Regions from separate parts of the Diaphorobacter sp. LR2014-1 genome, predicted to be linked through region 1. Evidence: predicted binding sites of a transcription regulator. Region 1 holds the regulator's gene; each other region holds the start of a gene.
What was found. Region 1 encodes FliA, which starts transcription of late flagellar genes. Its sites were predicted from a motif close to CTAAAGTTTNNNNNNNNNNNGCCGNTA; they were not measured.
Positions count from the first base shown of each region.

Region 1 (3,272 bases):
GAAGTGCTGGAGCGCAACCTGCGCACCGACGCGCAGACGCTGCCGCTGTACGAGGAAGGCGGCATCTTCGCCATGGTGGGCGCCACCGGCGTGGGCAAGACCACCACCACCGCCAAGCTGGCCGCCTTGTGCGCGCGCATCCACGGCCCCGCCAGCGTGGGCCTGATCACGCTGGACACCTACCGCGTGGGCGCGCACGAGCAACTGCGCTCCTACGGCCGCATGCTGGGCGTGGTGGCGCACTTGGCGCACGACCGCGCGGCGCTGCAGGACCTGCTGGGCCTGCTGTCGTCCAAGAAGATGGTGCTCATCGACACCACGGGCGTGGCCCCGCGCGACCCGCGCAAGCGCGACCTGCTGGACGTGCTGGCGCTGCCCGGTGTCAAGCGCCTGCTGGTGCTCAACGCCAGCAGCCACGGCGATACGCTGGACGACGTGCTCACCGGCTTCAAGACCACCGGCTCGCAGCAGGCCATCCTGTCCAAGGTGGACGAGGCCGTGAAGCTGGGCCCCGCCATTGATGCGCTGATCCGCCACCAGATGGTGCTGCGCGGCGTGACCAACGGCCAGCGCGTGCCCGAGGACTGGGAAGCGGCCGACGCCCGCAAGCTCGTGAGCGCCTCCATGCGCACGAGCGTGAAGTCGGCCTTCGATCCCAAGGCCGCCGAGTTGAACTTCTTCTTCTCGCACGCCACGGAAACGGCCGATGAGCGGGGGATGGCCGATGTTGCTTGATACCGCTTTGCACCAGGCCGCCGGGCTGCACAGCTACACGCCGCAGCAGGACCTGCGCCTGCTGGCCGTGCTGAGCCAGCCGGGCAGCGGCCCGTGGCTGGAGATGCTGTGGCAGCTGTGCTCCAGCCTGCAGCGCCTGGGCTACCCCGTCGTGGTGCTGGACGGCACGGCGCTGGAGAGCCCGCACATGCCCGGCCTGGACCAGTTGCTGCACCCGGCTCCCTGGAACGGCGCGCAGACGCTGGCCTCCGCCACCGGCGCGTCGCTGGCCGTGGTGCCCGCGGCCCGCGGGCTGGCCCGCCTGGCGCAGCAGTCCGAACACCATGGCGCCACCGTGCTGCAGCGCCTGCAGCCCTTGTTTCGCGCCTACGCGCTGGTGGTGCTGCATGCACCGCCCGAGCAACTGGCGCCCCTGCTGCGCGGCAGCGCCAGCGTGCCATTGATCATGACCGGCCCCGGCGCACAAGGCATGGTGCGCAGCTACCGCCAGCTCAAACACATGGCGCTGCACGCCGGCGTGCGCTGCACGGTGGCGTCCATCCTCGCGCCGCAGGAGCCTGTGCAGCACCGCCAGACCGCCGAGGCGCTGGACACGCTGCAGCGCAGCGCGCGCACCCACCTGGGCCTGCAGGTCCACACCACCACCGTGGCCGCGGCGCGCGCGCAGGACATCCAGCGGCTGGCCTTGCAACTGCTGGAAAACGCATGCACCATTGACGCTGCCATGCCCCTGCTGCCCCCGCACAGCCTGTGCGCCTCCCTCTCGCCCCTGGACCGGAGCCACTGACCCGATGTACACCGCGAAAGGCCAGCTCGACCGGGACGCGCTGTTCCACCAGCACGTGCCCCTGGTGCGGCGCATCGCCCACCACATGATCGCCAAGCTCCCGCCCAACGTGGAGCTGGACGACCTGATCCAGGTCGGCATGATCGGTCTGAACGACGCGCTCTCGCGCTACGAAGTCGCGCAGGGCGTGCAGTTCGAGACCTTTGCCAGCCAGCGTATCCGCGGCGCCATGCTCGACGAGCTGCGCGAGGGCGACTGGATGAGCCGCAGCTCGCGCAAGAGCCAGAAGGACATCGAGCATGCCCTGCACCGCGTGGAGCAGCGCCTGGGCCGCAGCCCCATCGAGTCCGAGATCGCCGCCGAACTGGGCATGAGCCTGGAGGACTACCAAGCCCTGCTGAGCAAGGTGCGCGGCACGCAGCTGGTGTACCTGGAAGACTTTCACCACGATGACGAGGACGAGGGCTTCCTGGACCGCCACGTGGCCGACGAGGGCGCCGATCCCATGGCCGTGCTGCGCGACCAGCGCCTGCGCGCCTCGCTGGTCGAGGCCATCAAGGCCCTGCCCGAGCGCGAGCAGTACATCATGGGCATGTACTACGAGCACGACATGAACCTGAAGGAAATCGCCGCCGTCCTGGGCGTGACCGAATCGCGCGTGTGCCAGCTGCACAGCCAGGCGATTGCGCGGTTGCGGACGAAGATGCGGGGGCACTGATTTTTTGGATGAAATAGCTGTTTTGCGCTTGCCGGACAAGCGCAGGCAGCTATTTTTTTTGCTTGCGCTGCGGCTTTTCATGGCGCTGGCCGGGATATGCGCCCGGCGGCGCACCTACCTTTCTTTGCTTCGTCAAAGAAAAGTGCCTCGCCCGCCGGGGCGGGTCCCGGTCAACAGCATCAAACCTCCAGAACCCATAAAAAAAGATAGCTGCTAGCGCTTATCCCATAAGCCCCAGCCAGCAATTCGGGCTAAAAGTCACCCCGGTGCCCGATAAATCCGCGCCCCCGCGGCGCCGGACGAAGGCCCATAAGTCACCCCCTCCACCGGCGGCAGCAGCGACGCCACCTGTCGCTCGGTCAGCGCCATCACCCGCGCCAGTTGGTCGCGCACCAGCGTCAATTGCCGGCCGATGGTCTGCACGCGTTGCGCGGCGGCGGGCTCCAGCGCGCCCGCCACAGGCGCCAGGGCCTGGGCCAGCGCCATGGCAGCGCCGCGCAGCTGCACCGCAGTGTCTTCAAAAGTCTGGGGGTTGGAAGCAAGAAGCGCAGCCTGCATGTCCTGCAGCTGCGCTTCGATGGAGGTGAGGGTGTCGTCGAGTGACATGGGGTGCAAGTCTAGAGCCTGTCACCCCGGCGGGCCAGCCGGGCCCAGGAGGGCGGGTCAGCCCCGCGAGTGGGACAGGGTTTCGTAGGCGTTGGACAGCAGCTTGTCGGCCACGGCTTCGGCGTCCACGCGGAAGGTGCCTTTTTCGATGGCGGCCTTGATCGCCTTGACCTTGGCGGTGTCGAAGTCGGCCGTGGACTTGGTGGCGTCCACCCCGCGGGCGGCGGCCGACAGCGTGACGGGCACGCCTGCGGCGGCGCGCGTCGCGCCCTGGGCCGCTTCTTCAGCGGCCGGCGCAGGTGCGGCGGCCTTGGCCTGCTGCTTGTTGGCAGCGGCCTTTGACAGCGCAGTCGCAGTATCCGGGTTGTGTCCAATCTTCATCGCACTCTCCACCACCCCTGTGAGATGTGGGGCCAGTAGCCATGT
Region 1 covers NZ_MTBE01000057.1:10,100-13,371, forward strand. The annotation lists gene flhF (flagellar biosynthesis protein FlhF) at 1-735, shown strand, start outside; gene BV908_RS20950 (hypothetical protein) at 725-1,522, shown strand; gene BV908_RS20955 (RNA polymerase sigma factor FliA) at 1,527-2,240, shown strand; gene BV908_RS20960 (hypothetical protein) at 2,499-2,846, opposite strand; gene flgM (flagellar biosynthesis anti-sigma factor FlgM) at 2,904-3,227, opposite strand.

Region 2 (3,272 bases), on a different contig from region 1:
CCGCTCCTGCGAGGAGATCTGGCTGGACCTGGGCGACGTGCACCGCTGCTTCGACGTGCTGCGGGCCGAGAGCTTCGTGGCCGGCATGCGCGAGGCCTACGAGCGCGACCCCGCCAGCCTGGGGCCCAACACGCGCGCCAACTACGAGATGGGTGCGGCCATGTCGCTGCTGGACAGCGCCTGGGCACAGGCCGAGCAGACGCGCATCCTGGCGCGCTCACAGGAGGCGTTTGCCAACTTCGACGTGATCCTGGCACCCACCACGCCGGTCTCGCCCTTCCCGTGGACCGCGCTGTACGCGAGTCACATCAACGGGGAACCCCAGGCCAACTATTACCGCTGGCTGGCGCTGACCTACGTGACCACGCTGACCACGCACCCCGCGCTCAGCGTGCCCTGCGGGCGCGACACGGCCGGCATGCCGTTCGGCCTGCAGGTGGTGGGGCGCTTTCGCGACGACCATCGCCTGCTGTCCATCGGCCTGGGGCTGGAGCAGGCCTTCGCCCGCATCGATGGCCTGCAGCGCCCGCGGCCCGACCTGGCCCGGCTGGGGCCGGTGCAGCCCGCGCTCACCTCCATCGTCACCCACGCGCCGGACCCCGATGACGCGCGCGGCGTGCCGCGCCTGGGCGCGCGCGGTGCCGCGGCGCAGGCGTCGGCGGTCTGACAGTGATTGGCGAGGGAACCCATGCAACCCTATGACTTTGTGATCATCGGCGCGGGCATTGCCGGCGCCTCCGCCGGTTGGGAACTGGCCGCGCACCGCCGCGTGCTGCTGCTGGAGCGGGAGGCCCAGCCCGGCTACCACACCACCGGCCGGTCGGCCGCGCTGTACTCGGCCACCTACGGCACGCCCAACATCTGCGCACTCACACGGGCCAGCCGCGCGTTCTACGATGCGCCGCCGCCCGAATTCGGCAGCGCCCCCATCCTCACGCCGCGCGGCGTGGTGTACCTGGCGGGGCCCGACCAGCTCGACCTGCTGGAAGCCGCGTACGCCGAGGCGCTGCCGCGCAACCCGCAGGTGCGCCGCCTGACGCGCGAGGAGCTGCTGGAGCAGGCCCCGTGCCTGCGCCCCGAGGCCGTGGCCGCGGGCATGAGCGAGCCCGGCGCCGCCGACATCGACGTGCATGCGCTGCACCAGGGCTACCTGCGCGGCTTGCGCCAGCGTGGTGGCGAGATCCGCACCCATGCCGAGGTGACGGCCCTGCAACGGGGCGAGGAGGGCTGGCACATCACCCTGGCCGATGGCGAGGTGCTGCACGCGCGCGCCGTGGTCAATGCCGCAGGCGCCTGGGCCGACGTGGTGGCAGCCCAGGCGGGCGTGCCGCCCATCGGGCTGGAGCCGCGCCGGCGCACGGCCTTCACCTTTCCCGTGCCGGCCGGCATGCAAGCGGCCCACTGGCCAGCCGTCATCGGCATTGCGGAGGACTACTACTTCAAGCCTGACGCGGGGCAGATGCTGGGCTCCCCCGCCAATGCCGATGCCGTGGCGCCGCACGACGTGGTGCCTGAGGAACTGGACGTGGCCCTGGGCATCCACCGCATCGAGCAGGTGACGTGCTTTCAGATCCGCCGCCCCTCGCATACCTGGGCGGGGCTGCGCTCGTTCGTGGCCGATGGCGACCTGGTCATTGGCTGGGACAACCATGTGCCCGGCTTCTTCTGGCTGGCCGCGCAAGGCGGCTATGGCATCCAGAGCGCGGCGGGCGCGGCGCTGCTGACGCGGCAGTTGGCACTGGGCGAGCCGCTGGCCCCGGAGCTGGCGCGCGAGGGTGTGGACGTGGCGGGCCTGTCGCCTGCGCGGCTGCGCTGAGCAAGGCCAGGGCTGAAGCCGGCCTGAGCCGGCGAAAAAAAGCCAGCGCGCCGTGCGCGTCAGGCGTAGGTGTTGAGCTGCGTGCCCAGCGGGCCCTCGGTCGCCAGCGGTGGCTGGGGCAGGGCGGCGAGCAGGGTGGCCGCGGCCGTTTCCTGCGTGTCCAGGGCCTTCTTCAGCACGGTGACCTGGACGGCATCGGCCGTCTCGCGGCTGGCGAGGGCGCTGGCGGTGCTGACGATGGATTGGGTGAGGGCGACGTCCATGGCGATCTCCGGTGTACCTCTTGTTATCGGCCAGTTCACCGCGGATTCAAGGGTGCTTCTATAAACATAGCTGTTGGCGCTTGATACGTAAGAATTTCAAGCTGTTTTGGTGCTGAAAATTCATCCTGGCAAGCGCAGCCAGCTATTGTTTTTGTATCAGTCCAGCGCGCTCGCGCCGTAGGCCTCGCAGGCGGCGAGGTCGGAATCGCTGGCCTTGGGCAGGCGCGAGGCCGCGTCGCGCAGCGCCGTGCGCAGGCCTTCCTCCAGCACCGGATGGTAGAAGGGCATGCGCAGCAGGTCGTGCACCGTCAGCCGCTGCTCGACGGCCAGCGCCAGCAGGTGGGCCATGTGTTCGCCCGCTGGCGCGCACAGCTCGGCGCCCAGCAGGCGGCCGCTGCCGTGTTCGGCGTACACGTTCAGGCGCCCGTGGTTGCACTGCGCCACGCGCGCGCGGCCCTGGCGCGCAAAGTCCACCGTGCCCCCCACCCATTGCCCCTCGGGCAGATCGGCATGGCGCTGCCCCACCACGGCGGCCTGAGGCTGGCTGAAGGTGATGGCCAGCGGCGTGCGCCGGGCGAAGCCGCGCGGCGTGGGCGCCAGGGCGTTCAACCCCGCAATGTGACCCTCATCCGCGGCCTCATGCAGCAGGGGGCGGTCGCCATCGGCATCGCCCGCGATGAAGACGGGCAGATCGCCCACCTGCAGGGTGCACGGATCGATGGGCGGGCGGCCCTTGTCGTCCAGCGCCACGCCCAGGGTGTCCAGTCCCAGGTGCTCAAGATTCGGGCGCCGGCCCATGGCGGCCACCACCTGGTCCACCACCACGGTCGCGCTGCCGTTGGTGACCTGTATGCCGCCGGCCACCTCGCGCAGCTCGGCCTTGTCGCCCACGTTGACGATGAATTCGTCCTTCAGCCGCGCCAGCAGCGCGTCGTTGATGGCGGGGTCGCTCAGGCCGGCCACGCTCTTGCCCGTCGCGAAGGCCATCACCTCCACCCCCAGCCGCGCGAGCGCCTGCGCGATTTCCACCCCCAGCGGCCCCAGCCCGATGACGGCCACGCGCGGGCCGAGCGTGGGCTGCTCGAACAGCGTGTCGGTGGTCAGGATGCGGTCACCAAAAGCCAGCCAGTCCTCCGGCACGATGGGGCGCGAGCCCGTGGCGATGATGATGCGCCGCGCGGTGTGCACCTGGC
Region 2 covers NZ_MTBE01000028.1:22,717-25,988, forward strand. The annotation lists gene BV908_RS16595 (amidase family protein) at 1-667, shown strand, start outside; gene BV908_RS16600 (FAD-dependent oxidoreductase) at 689-1,816, shown strand; gene BV908_RS16605 (YjfB family protein) at 1,876-2,079, opposite strand; gene BV908_RS16610 (dihydrolipoyl dehydrogenase) at 2,236-3,272, opposite strand, start outside.
Region 2: BV908_RS16605 (YjfB family protein) is a predicted target of FliA. The motif match lies at 2,104-2,130, and genes of this name have one in related genera.

Region 3 (3,272 bases), on a different contig from region 1:
CGCGCACTGCCACGCGCCCTGCGCCAGCAGCAGCGATGCCATGCGCTCGATGATGAACACCTTGCGCGGCACTTGGCCGGGGTAGGTCGTGGGGGCGTTGACTTTCGCGGCCAGCGGGGAATCGCCTGCCTCGGCCAGCTGGAAAATCTTTTCGCACAACGACAGCCAGTGCTGCCAGAACGCAGGCCGGGCCACGATGAAGTTGCTGAAAACCACGTGCCGCGAGTCCATCACCAGGGCGCGCAAGTCCGCTGGCTGGCCCAGGTGTTCCAGCAGCTCCTGGCAGGTGGCGAGAAAGCCGGGGTCGAAAGTCTCGCCCTGCTCGAACACGTTGAGAAAAAAGGCGCCCATGTCCGCCTGGGGGCTGAAGGTGTACACGTCGGCGCCGGGGCGGTCGCGCATGAACTGGATGACGCGGGCGCCGGTCAGCCCGGTCTTGCGGGTGAACTTGGGCGACAGAAAGCCGTAGTAGGCGTGCGCGTCCAGCGTTGGTTGCGCCAGAAAGTGGCGCATCGGCCAGTACTCGCGCCAATCGGGGCGCGGGTTGGCGCGGTTGTCCAGGATGGCGATGTCCGGGTCGGTCTGCGTGAGGGTGTCGGCAGACCAGGCCAGGCTGAAAAGCCGGATGTCTGGCAAACCGGCGGGCGTTTGCGTCGGCGTCACCTGCGCCAGTGCGGCCTGCGCCTGGGCAAAGTCGGGCTTTTGCGCCAGAGCCGCGCCGAAAGCCTGCCGCGCACCGGCCAGGTCGCCGCTGTCTTTCAGCAGCACCCCCAGGTTGAAATGCGCCGCCCAGTCCTGCCCCGAAGGGCCGCGCGCCAGCCATTGGCGGTAGGCATGGATGGCCCCCGGGCCGTCGCCTGCGGCCTGCAGGGCTTGCGCCGTGGCGATGAGGTCGGCAACGCCGTGAGGCGCTGGCGGCGGGGCGTGGTGCGCGCTGGGGCGGGACAGGGACATGGCGGTGCGAAGGGTGGCGAAGAGTTGGCGCCAGCGCTGCATGCCCGCCATGCATGCATCGACGTATCGGCATGGACGTATCAAGAGGCAACTTGGCTTGCAAATCATTTTTACATGCGCTGCATGCAGCCCTAAAGTTCTCTGGCGGCCGTCCGAAAACTTACATAACGGGACGTTTGAAGCACGCAATGACGCCCCGCCGTTCAACAGGCTGCCTGTGCAGGCGCTGTGAACGCTGAGGCCAGATGGTTCTGGGCCCAGTTGGCAGCAAAGCCACAACCAGTTAGTTCTTTCAGGAGAGTAATCATGGCATCCACCATCAATACCAACGTCGCCTCGCTCATGGCCCAGCGTAATCTGGGTGTGAGCCAGAACTCCCTCAACACCACCATCCAGCGCCTGTCGTCGGGCCTGCGCATCAACAGCGCCAAGGACGACGCCGCCGGTCTGGCCATTTCGGAGCGCTTCACCAGCCAGATTCGCGGCCTGAACCAGGCCGTGCGCAATGCCAACGACGGCATTTCGCTGGCGCAGACGGCCGAAGGCGCGCTCAAGAGCTCGGGCGACATCCTGCAGCGCGTGCGTGAGCTGGCCGTGCAGTCGGCCAACGCCACCAACAGCGCATCCGACCGCCAGGCGCTGAACGACGAAGTGAACCAGCTCACCGCCGAGCTGGACCGCATCGCCAAGACCACCGACTTCAACGGCCGCAAGCTGCTGGACGGCTCCTTCACCAGCGCCGCCTTCCAGGTGGGCGCCAATGCCAACCAGACCATTACCGCCACTTCGTCCAACTTCAGCACCAGCGCCTATGGCAACTACCGCATCGGCGGCAAGGCAGCTACGGCTACCGACAATGGTGGCGACTTGACGATGGGCAGCACGGCTAGTGCCATCGTGGCGCAGGGCGGAGGTACTGGTACTTCGGCCATCGCTGCAGGCGCGATCACCATCAATGGTGCTTATGGCACGCAGACGGTGGCTTACGATGCTGGTACATCGGCCAAGGACATGGCTGCGCTTATCAACGCGCAGACCGAAAAGACTGGCGTGACTGCCTCGGCACGCACCGAGGTGGGGCTGGCTGGTTTGACGGAGGACAAGTCCTATACGCTGCAGATTGCGTCTAACAACAAGGATGACCAGCCTGCCACCATTTCGTTCACGGTGGGCGCCAAGCTGAATTCCGACGGCCTGAGCGACGCGGTGAAGGCGTTCAATGACGCATCGTCCAAGACGGGTGTCACGGCCCGTGTCAGCGACGATGGCAAGAACCTGGTGTTGACCAACGCTGCAGGCAACGACATCAAGTTGGTGAATGACTCCGAGTCGGGCAATGATCTGACCGTGTCGCTGGCCAACGACAGTGCGACGGCCATTGGCGGGGATGCTGCCTTGGCCGCAACGGGTGCCGCCACGGATGCAGCGGCTTTTTTGGGTGCTAGCTTGGTTGTGACTGGCCAGATCACCTTGGATTCGTCCAAGTCGTTCAGCGTCGCTAGCGACCAAGATGGCTCGGGTGGCGATGGCAGCTTCCTGAATGCCGCTGCTGACACCGCAGCCGCCAGCCAGCTGCAGACCGTGCAGAACATGGACGTAAGCACGGTGGACGGCGCCAACCGCACGCTGGCCATTGTGGACGCGGCCATCTCCGCCATCAGCGGCCAGCGCGCCACCTACGGTGCCCTGCAGTCTCGCTTCGAGACGGCAGTGAACAACCTGCAGACTTCGGGCGAGAACATGTCCGCCGCCCGCAGCCGCATCCAGGACGCCGACTTCGCGGCCGAAACCGCCAACCTGTCGCGCGCCCAGATCCTGCAGCAGGCCGGCACCGCCATGGTGGCCCAGGCCAACCAGCTGCCCCAGGGCATTCTGGCGCTGCTGCAGTAAGCAGGGCAGGCGCAAGGGGCCGCACCCGCCGGCAAGCGGTCGGCGGCCTTGAGGTGACACGGGGCAGTGGCGATGCAAGTTGCCACTGCCCCTGTGCCTTGTGCCGATGCCTGATGTGCCGATGGCTTGTGCAGAAATATCGGCGCCGGGCGGAAGATTGGCGGTTTTCCGGGGGCTTATTGGCGCGATGCAAATGGAGCGAGGGGCGGATAATTCCAGTGATTCGCCCGGATCGTCAGCACGCTCCCGGGCCAACCCGTGTTTTTCAGGAGGTGATCATGGCCAGCTTTTCATCCATTGGCGTGGGTCTTGGCGGCAGCGTCGATGTCCAGGGGCTTATCGATTCGTCGGTTGAGATAGCCCGCCTGCCCATCACCCGCTCCACCGGCCTGCAGTACCAGGCCCAGATGACCCAGGCCAAGATCTCC
Region 3 covers NZ_MTBE01000035.1:30,086-33,357, reverse strand. The annotation lists gene BV908_RS18390 (tetratricopeptide repeat protein) at 1-954, opposite strand, end outside; gene BV908_RS18385 (flagellin) at 1,261-2,844, shown strand; gene fliD (flagellar filament capping protein FliD) at 3,123-3,272, shown strand, end outside.
Region 3: BV908_RS18385 (flagellin) is a predicted target of FliA. The motif match lies at 1,086-1,112, and genes of this name have one in related genera.